DNA from 3 places in the Polaromonas sp. LjRoot131 genome. Region 2 is predicted to be linked to each of the others. Evidence: predicted binding sites of a transcription regulator. Region 2 holds the regulator's gene; each other region holds the start of a gene.
The links. The regulator FliA, encoded in region 2, starts transcription of late flagellar genes. The targets are predictions, from matches to a motif close to CTAAAGTTTNNNNNNNNNNNGCCGNTA.
Positions count from the first base shown of each region.

Region 1 (5,130 bases), on a different contig from region 2:
CTGGTCTGCGCGGTGCCGGCGATCTGGATCTGCCTGGCCTTGTTGCCGACGCTGCTGACCAGCTGGGCATACGAATCGTTGAAGCTGGCCGTGCCGTTGCCCATGGTTTTTTTGTTCTGCAGCGCGCCCAGCAGCAAGGCGTTGCTGCCGTCGGAGACACCGCCGGTGTTCTTGTCCACGGTGAAGCTGTCGCCATTGGAAGGCGTGCCGCTGATGGTCAGGCTGATGCCGTTGAAGCTGAGGGTCGCGCCTGGCGTGTAGCTGACGGGTGAGCCGGGCGCATAGGGGCTGGCCGGGTCGGGCGTGCCGTCGGCGCGCGTCACGGTGACGGCCGCGCCCGCCGGGAAACCCGTGAGCTGGTTGGTGGTGCCGTCGTAAGTAAGCGTCACCTTCGCGGCCAGCGGCGTACCGGGGTAGGCCGCGTCGACCTTGCCGGCGCTGATCTTGCCGCTGCCCTGGTTGGCCGCCGTGTTGCCGGTGACGATGGGCGAGGCCGCCGCGATCTTGGCCGGGTCGGTCACCAGCACGTTAAGGTCGCGCGCGCCGCTGCGTGTCGGCTGGATCAAAAAGGAGTCGCCGGGCGCGCCGGCACCGCTGCCCAGCGTGAGCGTGACGCCGTCAAAAGTCGTGGTGTTCGCGGGCGCGGCGCCCGGGAAACCCGCGGTCATGGGGATGACCTGGTTGTCCGAGAGGCGGGTCAGCGTGTAGCTGGGGCCGGCGCCCACGTCGAGGCGGTAGTCGCTGGTGGTCAGCTGGTTGCTGTCGGAGAACGAAGGCGTCATCACCAGGTTGCCGGTGTTGCGGCTGTTCGCCACCAGGCTGGGGCTGGCCTGCGAGAAGAAGTTGCCGCCCAGCGCGCCGTTCAGGTCGACACCGAGCTTGTGCTGGGCGTTGAAGGCGTCCGACAAGGCAATCGCCATGCGGCCCAGCGCGTTCTGCGCGGGGGCCAGGGTTTCGTTGCGGAACTGCATCAGGCCGCCCAGCATGCCGGCGCTGCTGAGCATGCTGTCGGGCAGCTCGACGGCGCGGCCGGCCGCGTTCACCGCCGCGACGGCGATGCGGCTGGGGTCGGCGGCGGAGCGCACGGCCTCGAGTTTGGTGGCACTGTCGCCCAGCACCAGGGTCTGGCCGTTGCCGATGGTGATGTTGTACTGGCCGCCGTCCTGCACCACGAGCTTGGTGCCGACCAGCAGGCCCAGCTGGTTGACCAGCTGGTCGCGCTGGTCCAGCAGGTCGTTGGGGGCCTGGCCGCCCGAGGCGTTGCTGAACATCGCCACCTGCTTGTTCAGGTTGGCGATCTGCTCGGCATAGGTGTTGATCTGCGCCACGGTGCCGGAGATCTGGTCGTTGGTGGTGCTGTTCAAGCCGGTCAGGTACTGGTCCATGGAGCGGAACTGGTTGGCCGTGGCCTGGGCGGAGCTGATCAGCTGCTGGCGCGCGGCCGGGTCGGCCGGCGTGTTGGCGACAGCCTGGATGTTGGTGAACAGCGACTGCAGCTGGGGCGCCAAGCCGGCCTTCTGGTTGGCCAGCAGGTTGTCGATCTGGCTGATCTGCGTGTAGTAGGTCGTCAGCGACTGGTTCAGCGACTGCGCCTGGTTGAGCTGCGAGGCCAGGTAGGCGTCGTAGCTGCGCGTCACGTCGGCCACCTTGGCGCCGCTGCCGAAGAAACCGACACTCGCGCGGTAGGTGCCGCCGGCCGAAGCGATCTGCGCCGACTGCCGGCTGTAGCCCGGCGTGTTGACGTTGGCGGTGTTGTGGCCGGTGGTCACCAGCGCGGCCTGGGCCGCGTTGAGGCCGCTGAGCCCGGTGTAGAACATGTTATTGGACATAAGTCGGGTCTTTCACGGCGGCGGGTTGCGCCTGGGGAATGCGGGTGACGCTCACGGGCTGTCTATATATAGAGGGATAACGGCTGGGCCTGGGGAAACTTGAGGGTGAATCCTGATCAAATCCCCTCCTGCGCCCATTCCTTCCCCCATTCCCTCTCCCTCTGGGAGAGGGTTAGGGTGAGGGCTCCCCGATCTGGAGAATCGGTAGTGTTTGATACGCCGCCGGCCCTCACCCCCCGCCCTCTCCCAGAGGGAGAGGGAGCGAGAGAGAAATTACGCGGTCAGCGAACGTTGCCACCTTTTGGCGCGTTCTTCGAACTCGCGCCGGCGATCCTCATCAGCTTGCCCGGCCTTGTAAACCGAGTCGCCAATCAGTCCCTTGATTTCCTTGACCGCCGCCGCGCTGCGCTGGGCCAGGTGTTTGACTTCGGCGGCCACGGCGGCGAAACCGCGGCCCTGCTCGCCGGCACGGGCCGCTTCGGCGGCGGCGCTGTGGGCCAGGCTGCGTGTGCGCAGCGCGATGCCGTCGATCACGCCAATGATGTCGGCGATTTTTTCAGCGGGCAGGGGGCCCGGCCTGGCGGCCGCCGCCACACCGGGGTAGCCCAGCGTCAGAGGCAATTTTTCAACAGTCGATACCGGATGGCTTGTGGTCGCGTGCATGCGCACTCCTTGGAAATCAATGGTGTTGTCTGATGCAAGGCCATGCCCGCGGCACGCCTCGCCTCTGCTTATCGGCCGGTTCTGGCAAAACTTGAGCATTTGTTCACGCCACGCGGATTTTTTAAACTGCGTTTCTTCTGTGCTTAAAACGTTTCCCAGCTTCCGCCGCCGGCACCGGCACCGGCCGCCAGCGGGGGCGCGATGGCCTGGCGGGCCTGGGGCGGCTGTCTTGGTGTTGACGTCGGACGGACCGGGGTGGCGGGACGGCGCGGCGCGGGCACCTGCCCATCGCCTTCTTCGAGCTTGAACACGCTGACGGCTTCCGACAGGCCGGCGGCCTGCTCCTGCAGCGAGGACGCTGCCGCAGCGGCTTCTTCCACCAGGGCCGCATTCTGCTGCGTGACCTGGTCCATCTGGGTGATGGCCTGGTTGATCTGTTCGATGCCCGAGGTCTGTTCCTGGCTGGCCGCCGTGATCTCGGCCATGATGTCGGTCACCCTCTTCACGCTGTCGACGATCTCGTCCATGGTCTTGCCGGCCTCGGCAACCTGCTTGCTGCCCTCTTCGACCTTGTCGACCGAGTCGCCGATCAGGGTCTTGATCTCCTTGGCGGCGGCTGCGCTTCGTTGCGCCAGGTTGCGCACTTCTGCGGCCACCACGGCAAAGCCCCTGCCCTGCTCGCCGGCACGCGCGGCTTCGACAGCGGCATTGAGCGCCAGGATATTGGTCTGGAAAGCGATCCCGTCGATGACGCCGATGATGTCAACGATCTTCCTGGACGAAGCATTGATCGCGCCCATCGTTCCCACAACTTCCGCGACCACACTGCCGCCCTTGACGGCCACACTGGAAGCGGACACCGCCAGCTGGTTGGCCTGGCGGGCGTTGTCAGCGTTTTGCTTGACGGTGCCCGTGAGTTCTTCCATCGAGGCCGCCGTCTCTTCGAGCGAGCTCGCCTGCTGTTCGGTGCGCGAAGACAAATCATGGTTGCCGGCCGCGATCTCGCTGCTGGCCGTGGCGATGGTGCCGCTGGCCTGCCGGATCTCGCTGATGACGCGGGCCAGTTCCTGCTGCATCTTGTGGATGGCATACAGCAGGCTGCGGCTATCGCCCTTGCGCAGTTCCACCTGCACCGTCAGGTCGCCTTCGGCCACGCGGTCCACGATGGTCGCGGCATAAGCCGGCTCACCGCCAATCTGCAGGCCCAGCATGCGCGCCATGGCCACGCCCAGGCCCACGCTGGCGGCGATGCCGCCCAGCACCAGCACGACCATCATCAGGCGCGAGGCCTTGTAGGTGCCGGTCACATTCTCCATGCTGCCCCGGGCCAACTGGTCGGTATGCGCCACCAGCTTCTGCATCACTTCTTCCAGCGCGCGGGATTCCTTGACCAGGCTGGCGCTGTCGTCGGCCACGCGGCCGTCGTACTGCGAAGAGTCCATGGACTGCTTGAGCACCAGCGCCACAAACTCGGTCATCTGCTGCCTGAGGTGCGGCATCCTGGCTTCGTACTGCTGGTACAGCGACAGGCCTTTCTCATCGCCTTCGAGCAGGGGCTTGACCTCGGCCATGCGCTCTTCAATGCCCTGCAGGGCAGCCGCGATGTCTTTTTTGCCGGTGTTGCGCTCGCCGATGGACGAGGCCGCCTGCAGCGTCATCTGCGCGCGGCTGGCGTAGAGCAGGTGGATGTTGGCCTCCTGCACGCCCTTGAGCACCTGCACATCCCGGCCGTAAAGGCCCTCGGTGGCGGCGCTGATGCGGCCCATGTGGAAAATGCCCAGCCCACCGATGATGGCACCAATGGCCGCCACGATGAGGAAACTGCCGACCAGCTTGGTCATGACACGAAGTTGATGAAACCACTGCATATTTTTATTCCTTGTAGGGCCCCTGATGCGGGCGTTGAACTCAGTTAATTCACTTTCATCGGGAGCCGATCACAAAGCCCAGCGAAGCGGTCCTGGCTAGGCGCGCCGCCGCAGACAGTGCTACAGCACGGCAAGGCGGCGCAACAACGCCAGGAGGGCTTTTTGATCGGCTCCCTAAAAAGTCTCCCAGTTGTCGCCTGCCATGGCGAGCTCCTCTTTTTTGTTTGGTACAGGCTTGCGGCCAGACGATGCGATGGCCTGCCGAGCCGGCGGCGGTTGCCTCAGCGGGGCGGCCGGCCGCATGGCGGCAGTGGGCCGTTGCACCGCAAAGTCGTCGTCCAGCTTGAACACGCTGACCGCCTCCGACAGGCCGCTGGCCTGCTCCTGCAAGGAAGAGGCTGCCGCAGCGGCTTCTTCCACCAGCGCCGCGTTCTGCTGCGTGACCTGGTCCATCTGCGTGATGGCCTGGTTGATCTGTTCGATGCCGGAAGTCTGTTCCTGGCTGGCCGCCGTGATCTCGGCCATGATGTCGGTCACACGTTTGACGCTGTCGACGATTTCGTCCATGGTCTTTCCGGCTTCGGCGACCTGCTTGCTGCCTTCTTCGACCTTGTCGACCGAATCGCCTATCAAGGTCTTGATTTCCTTGGCAGCCGCAGCGCTGCGCTGGGCCAGGTTGCGCACTTCGGCCGCCACCACCGCAAAGCCCCTGCCCTGCTCGCCGGCCCGCGCGGCTTCCACCGCTGCGTTCAAAGCCAGGATATTGGTCT
Region 1 covers NZ_CAXUPF020000005.1:376,928-382,057, forward strand. The annotation lists gene flgK (flagellar hook-associated protein FlgK) at 1-1,829, opposite strand, end outside; partial or broken gene ACSQ27_RS22025 (methyl-accepting chemotaxis protein) at 2,187-2,390, opposite strand; gene ACSQ27_RS22030 (methyl-accepting chemotaxis protein) at 2,636-4,360, opposite strand; gene ACSQ27_RS22035 (methyl-accepting chemotaxis protein) at 4,535-5,130, opposite strand, start outside.
Region 1: flgK (flagellar hook-associated protein FlgK) is a predicted target of FliA. The motif match lies at 1,907-1,933, and genes of this name have one in related genera.

Region 2 (5,130 bases):
CGACCATCTTCTGCACGCCGGCCAGGTAGTCGCGCGAGGTGGGCTCAAAACGTTCGGTGAAAATCCGGTTCGCGCCTTCGAGGTCGCCGGCCTGCTTGGCCTTGCTGACCTCCTCGCGCGCGGCCAGGTAGGTCTTGCGCAGTTCGCCCACCTTGTCGAAGAGCTGTTTCTTCTCGGGCGTGTCCATCTGCTGCTCGATGAATTTCTGCAGCTCGTTGGTGTCCTTGATCGAGGCCGCCGTGGCCGGCGCGAAGAAGGCGATCAGGCCCTGGTCGCTGCTCTTGGCGATGGCCGAAGCGCGCTGCACGCCCGAGGTGGTGTGGCGCAGCCAGTCGGCGCCTGCCCGCTCGGTCTTGACGTTCTGCTCGACCATGGCCTTGATCTCGCCGCCCAGCTGGCTGAGCTTGAGGACGGCGAGCACGCTGCTCGCCACAAACAGGGCGAGGATGATGCCGACCACGACGGCCAGGCGCTTGCCGATCGAAATATTGCCTAAAAACATGAAAAAAACTCCAGAACTGAAAGGGGGCGGCGCTCAGGCCGTGGCGGCAGCGTTGATCAAAGCCATGTCGCTGCTGGACATGAGCTTGTCGATGTCGACGAGGATGAGCATGCGTTCATCCAGCGTGCCCAGGCCGATGAGGTATTCGGTGTCCAGCAGCGCACCCATCTCGGGGGCAGGCCGCACCTGTTCAGGGCTCAGCGTGATCACGTCCGAGACGCTGTCCACCACCATGCCCATGACACGGCTGGCGATGTTCAGGATGATCACCACCGTGAACTGGTCATAACTCGGCGTGCCCAGGTTGAACTTGATGCGCATGTCCACGATGGGCACGATGATGCCGCGCAGGTTGACCACGCCCTTGATGTGTTCGGGCGCATTGGCGATGCGCGTGACGGTGTCGTAGCCGCGCAGCTCCTGCACTTTCTGGATGTCCACGCCGTACTCTTCCTGGCCCAGCGTGAAGGCCAGGAATTCCAGTGCCTTGGCGGCGGCCGGCGTGGGGGTGGGGTTGTTTGTTGCGTGCATGCGCGCTCCTTGGGCTCGATGGGGATGGCTGTGTATGTCTATCGACTGATGGCGGTGAAAACTTAAGTTCTGTTTTTTCCGACTTGGGCTTCGGGTAAAGGGTATCGGGTCATGGGGTTTGGAATAGGGGGATAAGCGGGGGTTTATGGGCTTATCTTCCGGGAAGCCGGGTGGATAAGCCGGTCTTGCTCCGGTGGGGGTGCTTCCTCTGTGCTCTCTTCTGAGTTCTGCTGGCCGGGGATTGCCCGGCAGCAACTCACTTTCTTTTGGCGAAGCAAAAGAAAGTGAGTTGCTGCCGGCAACCCCGGCCAACCGCCCTATGCAGAGGGCAGACGCGTCACGACATAGCCCTAGCAACCCGAGGGCGGGCGACCGCAGGCACCGCAGCAGGCTTGCGCGCCGCCGGCTCCAAGCCCAGCAGCGCGGCCAGGCTGGCGCGCAACCTGCTAATGGCCTGGCTGTGCAGCTGACAAACCCGCGACTGCGTCACATCCAGCACCGCGCCGATCTCACGCAAGGTCAGCTCTTCGTCGTAATACAGGCTCAGCAGCAGCTGCTCGCGCTCAGGCAGCTCGCCTATGGCCGCCACCAGCTGGCGCCGGAAGTCGCCCTGCAGCAGCTGCGTCAGCGGTTCCTCGGCCAGCACGCGGTCGCCGTGGTCCTGGCGGTCCAGGAAGTTGTTTTCGCGCTTCTCGCCGTCGCCGCGGTCGAAGTCCTCGTAATAGACGAGCTGGCAGCCGTGGATCTCATTGAGCAGCTGCTGGTAGGCCTCCAGCGGCAGCTCCAGTTCCTGGGCGATCTCGCGCTCATTGGGCGCGCGGCCCAGCTTCTGCTCCTGCGCGCGCACCGCCATGGAGACATTGCGCGAAGACTTGCGCAGGCCGCGCGACACCCAGTCGTTGGCGCGCAGCTCGTCGAGCATGGCGCCGCGTATGCGCTGGCTTGCGTAGGTCTCGAACTTCGCGCCCTGGTCGTCCTGGTATTTTTCGGCCGCGTCCAGCAGGCCCATCATGCCGACCTGGATCAGGTCGTCCAGCTCCACGCTGGCCGGCAGCCTGGCGATCAGCTGCAGCGCCAGCCTGCGCACCAGCGGCGCGTGCTGGGCCAGCAGCTCCGACGGGGCGGACTGGGCCAGCTTTCCCTGGGGGGTGTACATAGACATCGAGGATTCCTCCTGCTTCTTGAAGGGTCGGGGGATCAGGCCGCGGCCGGGGACATCCGGCGGGCGGGCACTTCGCCGGTCACGCCGGCCGCGACGGGCAGCACAGGCCCTGTGCGGTTTTCCGGCGGCGCGGGCCAGCGCAGCAGATCCCCTGCCAGCCGGTCCACGTCCAGCGCGGCCGGGCTACCTGGGAAGGCCTCGACCACACTCATGTTGAGCCAGCGCGCCTGCGCCAGTTGCACGTCCTCGCGTATGCAGCCGGCCGGCTCCAGCGCCAGCGCGAGGTAGCTCTTGGCGACACTGGCCAGGTTGGCCAGGATGCGATTGGCATCGTTTGCGCCCACCGCGTGGTTGACCAGCACGCGCATGCGCTGCAAGGCATGCGCCTGCTGCAGCCGCTTGATGCAGGCATAGGCGGCCGTGATGGCCTCGACCTGCGGCCGCAGCACCACCACCAGCTCGTCGGCCTGGGCGGCCAGCGGCGAGAGCAGGCCCTCGCCGTCCAGCCGCGCATCGACCAGCACCAGCCGGCCCTGCAGGCGCGCATAAGCGGCGGGCACACCGCCGCACTCGTCGATCACCTGCACGTCCTGGCCCAGCCGGGCCAGCGCCGCCGCCAAGTTCATCGTGACGCTGCTCACGCCCACACCGGGTGCGCCGCCGACAAAAGCCAGCAGCCGCCCCGGGCTGTTCGCCATCAGGCGCCTGAGCCCGTCGGCCTGGTCGGTCACCGGTTTTTTCACGACGTGGTCCTTAGCCTCGCGCCGCGGGCAGGGGCGCCGGCGAAGGCGCGACGCCTTCAGTCTCCAGCGCATCGAGCAAGACCAGCAGCTTGCCCAGTCCTTCGAACAGCACGGCGGCCGGCACCGGCCGGCCCGGCCGCACGGCGCGACCGGCCAGCTGCGCCAGCGCGCGCCGCGCCGTCTCGGCCCAGCCGTCCTGCAGGCCTTGCAGCAGGAACACCGTGGCGCAGGCCTGGCCGGCGATCAGCCGGCGCGCCGGCACGGCGGCTGCGTCCATCTGGCCGATGCCTTGGCCCAGCAGTTTGAAATAGGGTTCGGCGGCGCTGCGCCAGCTGGGCCACTGCGCCATGCGCCGCGCCGGGGCGCGCACGCCCTCGCCGGCCAGCACATAGCTGTGCGCCAGCAGCTTGCCGGTCACGGCATCGACCATGCGCCTGACCACACAGCGCAGCACCGGCAGGGGCGGTTGCGTGCCCGGCGCCATCTCGTCCAGCTCGGGCCGCAGGCTGATGCGCGCCTCCGCCACCGACATGAAGGCCGCCTTCTTGCGGTAGACCACCGGCAAGGCCGTGCCGAAGACCAGGCCCGCGGCCAGCCTGGCCAGAGTGCCGCGCGCGCCAGTGTCCGCATCGACGATGCGCAGCGCCGAACTGCCGGCCGCCGCCCAGGCGCGCCCTTCGTCCTTCCACTGCCGGATCAGCCGGGCGTCTGGCACACGCGCGAACAGGTGGACCACGGTTTTGTCGAGCGCGGGCTGCAGCGCCCAGCCGGCCGGCTGCTGCGCATCGGCGGGGCCTTGCAGCGGCGCCGCAAACACCTGGCCGGTGCGGTCGGACAGCAGCAGCGTGCTGGCGAGCGATTGCGGCGCTTCACACTCTTGAGAAGCCAGGCGCGCTTCACCCCCCACCGCCAGCACATAGTCGCCGCACAGCGCCGCGGCGTCGTCAATCGCCTGGAAGCTCAGCGCGCGCGACACGCGCTGCTCGCCCTGCTCCGCTGTTTCGCCGTCCGCGCCCGCGGGGGCAGCAAGCTGCCGCCACAGCGCGCGGGTTTGCTCAAAACCTATGCCGCCCTGCGACAGCGCCGCCGCATTGGCGGCCAGCTCCTGCGCGTTGTGCGTAAGGGCCTGGATCAGCTGCCGGCATTGCGCGCGCAGGCGCTCGCTGGCGGCTTCAGCCCTCGCCGCTTCCGCCGCCGCACGCTCTGCATCGCCGCCGTCCTCGGGTTTTTCTTCAAGGTCGGATTCGCCGGGCACAAACAGCGCGCTGCGGCTGCCGGCCTGAAACACGCTGTCGACCAGGGCCTTGCCGTCGGCCGGCACCAGGTGCTCGGGGACCTTCTGGCCGCTGGAGATGTAGTGCACCGGCAGCTGGTGGCGTATCGCCATGTCGATCAGCGCGCCGGGGTGCGTGGCCTCGTCGACCTTGGTGAAGATGCAACCCGCCAGGTCCCACTCGCCGCCAGGGCGTTCGCCATGGCGGTAGGCCTGCACGACTTCGTTGAGGGTGTCGCCGTGGCTGGAGGCATTGAGCAGCAGCAGTCGCTTGACCGGCCGGTTCGCGCCGCAGAGCATCGCGATCTGCCCGGCGACGGCGCGGTCGCGCTGGCTCATGCCCACGGTGTCTATCAGCACCATGTGTTTGTCGCGCAGGCCGGCCAGCACCCGGTCCAGGTCGGCCGCGTCCTTCACCGCGTACACCGCCACGCCCAAGATCTGGCCGTAGATGCGCAGCTGCTCGTAAGCGCCTATGCGGTAGCTGTCGGTGGTGACCAGGGCCAGCTTGTCGGCGCCGAAACGCATCACGCAGCGCGCGGCAAGCTTGGCGGTGGTGGTGGTCTTGCCCACGCCGGTCGGCCCCATCAGGGCGTACACGCCGCCCTCGTCGAGCAGCGCGCCCTCGTCTTCGAGCAGCGGCATGCGGCGCGCGAGCTCGGCCTTCGCATAGTCCATGCCGAGCGCGTGGCTCTGGCCCGTGGGCAGGTCCTGCAGGATGTCTTTCGCCAGGCGCGCGCTGAAGCCCGCACCCAGCAAGGTGCGCAGCAAATGGCCGCGCACCGGGTCGCGCCTCTGCTTGTCGTTCCAGGCCATGCCGGCGAGCTGCTCCTCGATCATGCCGCGCATGGAATGGATCTCGCGCAGCACGGCCTCGCTTTCGGCGGCTGGCGGAGGGCTGGCGGGCCGGTTGGGTGCG
Region 2 covers NZ_CAXUPF020000009.1:178-5,307, forward strand. The annotation lists partial or broken gene ACSQ27_RS24100 (MCP four helix bundle domain-containing protein) at 1-502, opposite strand, end outside; gene ACSQ27_RS24105 (chemotaxis protein CheW) at 536-1,033, opposite strand; gene ACSQ27_RS24110 (RNA polymerase sigma factor FliA) at 1,371-2,189, opposite strand; gene ACSQ27_RS24115 (MinD/ParA family protein) at 2,231-2,938, opposite strand; gene flhF (flagellar biosynthesis protein FlhF) at 2,949-5,130, opposite strand, start outside.

Region 3 (5,130 bases), on a different contig from region 2:
ACGCCCTTGAACAGGCTGGCCTCCCCCAGCTTGGCGGCCGCCGTCTGCAGCGTGCTCAGCGCGTTCTGCAGCGTGCCGTAGGCCGACAGCTTGGCGGTGTAGCTGATCTGCTGCCTCTGCAGCAGCACCAGCGGCTGGCTTTCCGCCTTGGTGAGGTCGGCCAGGAGGTCGTTCAAATTCAGGTTGGACCCCACACCCAGGCTTGAAATCGTTGCCATAAAAATACTCCTCTATTTCTTAAATCAAGAGCCGCTCATACCGCGTGATGGACCAGCAGGCCTTGCAACTTGCCGAGCGCCTTCGATATCCGCACCACCTCTTCCGAGGGCATCTGCCGGATCAGTTCGCCGCTCTCCACGTCAACCACCTTGACGATCATGGTGTCGGCTTCCTTGTCGAACTCGAACTGCACGCCGATGGCCGACATCCGCAGCGACTCGTTGATCTCGGCCAGCGCGCTGCGTTCGCGCTCGGGCGCGGCGGCGGCCTTGGTGTCGGCGGGGACTTCGCGGGCCGCGCCGGTACGGCCCGAAACGCCCGAAGGAGCGGAAGAGGCCGCCGGCGACGGCGCGGCATCGCGCCACGCGGCGGCGGTCACGGCATTTGCGGGAATCGTCATGCGGGCTCTCCTCGGAAAAATCGCTAGGCACTCCCGCCTGGCGTCAAGCGGGAGTGCCTAGCGCAGGCGGACGAAGCCGCCTGGCTTGCACAAAAACCAGGCACGCCTGCCGGAGCAGGCGTGCCGTGCGCGATTAACGCAGCAGGGACAGAACGCCCTGGGTCGTCTGGTTGGCCTGGGCCAGCACGGAGGTACCAGCCTGTTGCAGGATGTTGGCGCGCGTCATGTTGGACACTTCGGTCGCGTAGTCCGCGTCTTCGATGCGCGAGCGCGAGGAAGACAGGTTGGTCACCGTGGTGCCCAGGTTGGAGATCACCGAGTCAAAACGGTTTTGCACCGCACCCAGCGAACCGCGCAGGTCGTCGACCATCTTCAGCGCGGCGTCGATCTTCTTGAGCGCGTTGCCGGTGGCGGCGCCGGCGAACTCGGCCGTGGGCGTTGCGCCGCTCAGCACGATGTCGGTGCCGTCGGTGGTGTTGCTGGCGGCTGCGCCGGTGTCGGTCAGCGCGGCCTGGATGCCGGCCAGGCCGTAGTTCTTGCCCTGGATCGCCACGTAGGCGGTCACGGTGCCGGCGGCGTCGGTGCCGACCTTGACAGGCTGGGTTGCCAGGGTCACGGCGGCCGTGATGCCGTTGGAGGGATCGGTGAAGTCCACCGTGGCCGTGTTCAGTGCGACGGCGCCGGTGGCGGGAACCACGGAAGCCGCGTAGAAGTCGTCACCGCTCTTCACGACCCAGTTGGCCGTCGGGGCGCCGGCGGCGTTCAGCACGTTGTGCAGGGACAGGTCGGAAGCGCTGACCGTGGAGCCGGTGGCCGTGGTCAGTGCCGTGGCGACTGCGCTCAGGTCGGTGGCGACCGGTGCGCCGGCGCCTGGATCCACCGTGAGGTAGGCGGCGCTGACGTTCAGCGCGTTGCTGGCGACCGAGAAGCCGGTCATCTTCAGGCTGGCGGAGTCGATCTGCTTGAGGTTGATGTCGATGGTTTCGCCGTCGTTCGCGCCGACCTGGATGCTCAGCTTGTTGTTGGCGGCCAGCACTTTCACGCCGTTGAAGTCGGTCTGCGAAGAGGTGCGGTCGATTTCTTCGAGGCGCTGGGTGATTTCAGCCTGGATCGATGCCTTGTCGGCGACCGAGTTGGAACCGTTGGCCGATTGCACGGCCAGTTCGCGGATGCGCTGCAGGTTGCTGTTGATTTCGGTCAATGCGCCTTCAGTCGTCTGCGCCAGCGAGATGCCGTCGTTGGCATTGCGTTGCGCAACAGCCAGGCCCTTGATGTTGGACGTGAAGCGGTTGGCGATAGCCTGGCCGGCCGCGTCGTCCTTGGCGCTGTTGATGCGCAGGCCGGAGGACAGGCGCTGGATCGCGGTGTTCAGCGACGACTGCGACTTGTTGAGGTTGTTCTGCGTGAGCAGGGAAAGCGAGTTGGTGTTGATGACTTGGGCCATGAGGGACTCCTGAATTACATGAGGTTGTGGACTCCGGCTAACTTGCCGTCACGCTGGCCTTGCTGTCTTGACAGTCTGCAAGCCACCGTTGTCCAGGTTATCGGCCGGGCCCGGTCAAACCTTTAGCGGGTTGCGAAAAATAAATCCGCATCGCACGCCAACATCCCCCGTCAGGCCGGCATGTTCATGATTTCCTGGTAGGCCGCGACCACGCGGTTGCGCACCTGCAGGCCCATCTGGAAACCGATGTTGGCCTTCTGCATGTCGACCATCACGTCGTTGAGCGCCACGCCGGGCTTGCCGAGCTCGAAGGCCTCGGCCTGGCTGTAGGCGTGCTGCTGGCTGTCGCTGATGCGGTCCAGCGACTTCTTCAGCTCACCGGCGAAACCGCCGGAGGCGGCCTCGGGGCCGGTCGGCGCGGACATGGCCGACGACTGCGCCAGCACGCGCATTTGCTGGAGTACGGACTCAATGGATGTGATCGACATGGTGTTTTCCCGGCGCGTGTGCGCCCCTTGCTTGATGAACGGCTTGAAGCGTACCAGCGGGTGAATCGCGGCATCAGGCCAAAAGACGGCAAAAGCCCCGGCTATTCAGCGGATCGGGAAGGCCGGCCGGCTCTGACAATTCTTCACAAGGACCGGCCCCGTGCACCTCCATGCCCGCCATGCCGGTCGACTTTTTCGCCTTTGAATAAGACCTGTTGTATGCCAACTGTTGTTTCAGCCCCCACGCCCGGCCGCATGCGCCGCCAGCCTCCAGGCCAGCCCCGGCTCAACGCCGCGGTAGCCGGGTGAGCGCGTGAACTCCGCCGTGCTGGGCGCCGAGGCGGCCCCGTCCAGGATGCCGCCCTGGCTGGAGCAGCTGCGCGCCAACCCGCGCCTGCCCTTGATGATCGGCGCGTCCGCCGCGGTGGCCGCCATCGCGGCGCTGTGGCTCTGGAGCCGCGCACCCGACTACGGCGTGCTCTACAGCAACCTGTCCGACCGCGACGGCGGCGCCATCATCGCCTCGCTGCAGCAGATGAACATCCCCTACAAGTTCACCGAGGGCGGCGGCGCGCTGCTGGTGGCCGCCAACAAGGTGCCCGAGGCGCGCCTGCGCCTGGCTGCCCAGGGCCTGCCCAAGGGCGGCACCGTCGGCTTCGAACTGATGGACGCCCAGAAGTTCGGCACCAGCCAGTTCGCCGAACAGGTCAACTACCAGCGCGCGCTGGAAGGCGAGCTCGCGCGCTCCATCAATTCCATCTCCGCCGTTGAATCGGCGCGCGTGCACCTGGCGCTGCCCAAGCCCTCGCTGTTCGTGCGCGACCAGAAAAAACCCAGCGCCTCCGTGGTGCTGAGCCTGCACCGCGGCCGCAGCATCGACGAAGGCCAGGTCAGCGCCATCGTGCACCTGATCTCCAGCAGCGTGCCCGAACTCTCGGCCAAAAGCATCACCGTGGTCGACCAGGCCGGCAACCTGCTCTCGGCGGCCAATGCCGGCACGCGCGGCCTGGACGTCAGCCAGCTCAAGTACACACAAGAAATAGAGCAGGGCTACATCCGCCGCATCGAAGCCATCCTGCAGCCCATACTCGGCGCCGGCAATGTGCATGCGCAGGTCGCCGCCGACATCGACTTCTCCATCGTCGAGAATACCGACGAAAAATTCCGGCCCAACCAGGAACCCGGCACGGCCGCCATCCGCAGCCAGCAGTCCAGCGAATCCGGCCAGGGGGGCAACGGCCCGGCCACCGGCGTGCCCGGCGCGCTGACCAACCAGCCGCCGCCCGACCCGGTCGCTCCCATCACCGCACCGTCGCAGATCAAGCAAGCCAGCCCGCCCGGCGCGGCACCCGGCGCCCAGCTCAAGATGAGCGCCGAACTCGGCTCGGCCGGCGCGGCGGGCGCGGCCCCGCGCAGCGCCGGCGGCAATTCGCGCAAGGATGTCACCACCAACTACGAAGTCGATCGCTCCATACGCCACACCCAGCAAGGGGCCGGCGGCATCAAGCGCCTGTCGGTCGCGGTGGTCGTCAACTACCGCGGAAACGGCGCCGCCGCCGGCAAGCGCGCGGCACTGACGGCCGCCGAGCTCGAGCAGGTTCGCAACCTGGCGCGCCAGGCCATGGGCTTCAGCGCCGAACGCGGCGACTCGCTCAACGTCGTCAACAGCCTCTTCGCGGCCGACACCGAAACACCCGAGCTGCCGCTGTGGCGCCAGCCCGAGAACGTCGAGATCGCCAAGTCCTCCATCAAGTACCTGCTGCTCGGCCTGCTCGCCCTCTACCTGTGGCTGGCCGTGCTGCGGCCGCTGCTGCGCAAGCACCTGCAGCCGGCCTCGGCGGCGGGGCTGGCGGCGGGAACGGCGGGCCTGGACAGCGAACCCGCCGACGGCGAAACCGCCGAACAGCAGGCCCAGGCCCGCGAACAGCAGGAGCAGCGCAACCGGCGTCACCAGGCCAATCTGCAGTACGCGCAGGAGATGGCGGCCAAGGAGCCGGCCATGGTGGCCATGCTGATCAAACACTGGACGGAAAAAAATGGTGGATGAAGGTACGCGCAAAAGCGCCATTCTGTTGATGTCGCTCGGCGAGGCCGGCGCCGGCAGCGTGCTGCAGCACCTGCCGCAGCACGTGGTCCACACCCTGGGCCGGGCCATGGCCGGGCTGGCGCAGGTCAGGCGCGACGAGGTCGGCGAGGTGCTGCGCGAGTTCCGCGAGGAAACCGAGCAGTACTCGGCCACCCACGTCGATGCCGGCAGCTACCTGCGCGCCGTGCTCAACAAGGCCCTGGGCAACACCCGCGCGGCCGACCTGCTCGAAAGCATTTCCCAGCCCGACAGCTCGACCAGCGGCATAGACCGGCTGAACCAGCTCGAGGCCACCGAAGTCGTCGAGCTGATCCGCGACGAGCACCCGCAGATCATCGCCACGCTGCTGGTGCACCTGGACCGCGACAAGGCCGCCGACGTGCTGGAGCAATTGCCCGAGCGCGTGCGCCACGACGCCGTGCTGCGCGTGGCCACCTTCGGCGGCGTGCAGCCGGCCGCCCTCAAGGAATTGACCGACGTGCTCACCGACATG
Region 3 covers NZ_CAXUPF020000005.1:357,239-362,368, forward strand. The annotation lists gene fliD (flagellar filament capping protein FliD) at 1-218, opposite strand, end outside; gene ACSQ27_RS21900 (flagellar protein FlaG) at 254-619, opposite strand; gene ACSQ27_RS21905 (FliC/FljB family flagellin) at 753-2,063, opposite strand; gene fliE (flagellar hook-basal body complex protein FliE) at 2,234-2,551, opposite strand; gene fliF (flagellar basal-body MS-ring/collar protein FliF) at 2,907-4,598, shown strand; gene fliG (flagellar motor switch protein FliG) at 4,588-5,130, shown strand, end outside.
Region 3: ACSQ27_RS21905 (FliC/FljB family flagellin) is a predicted target of FliA. The motif match lies at 2,162-2,188, and genes of this name have one in related genera.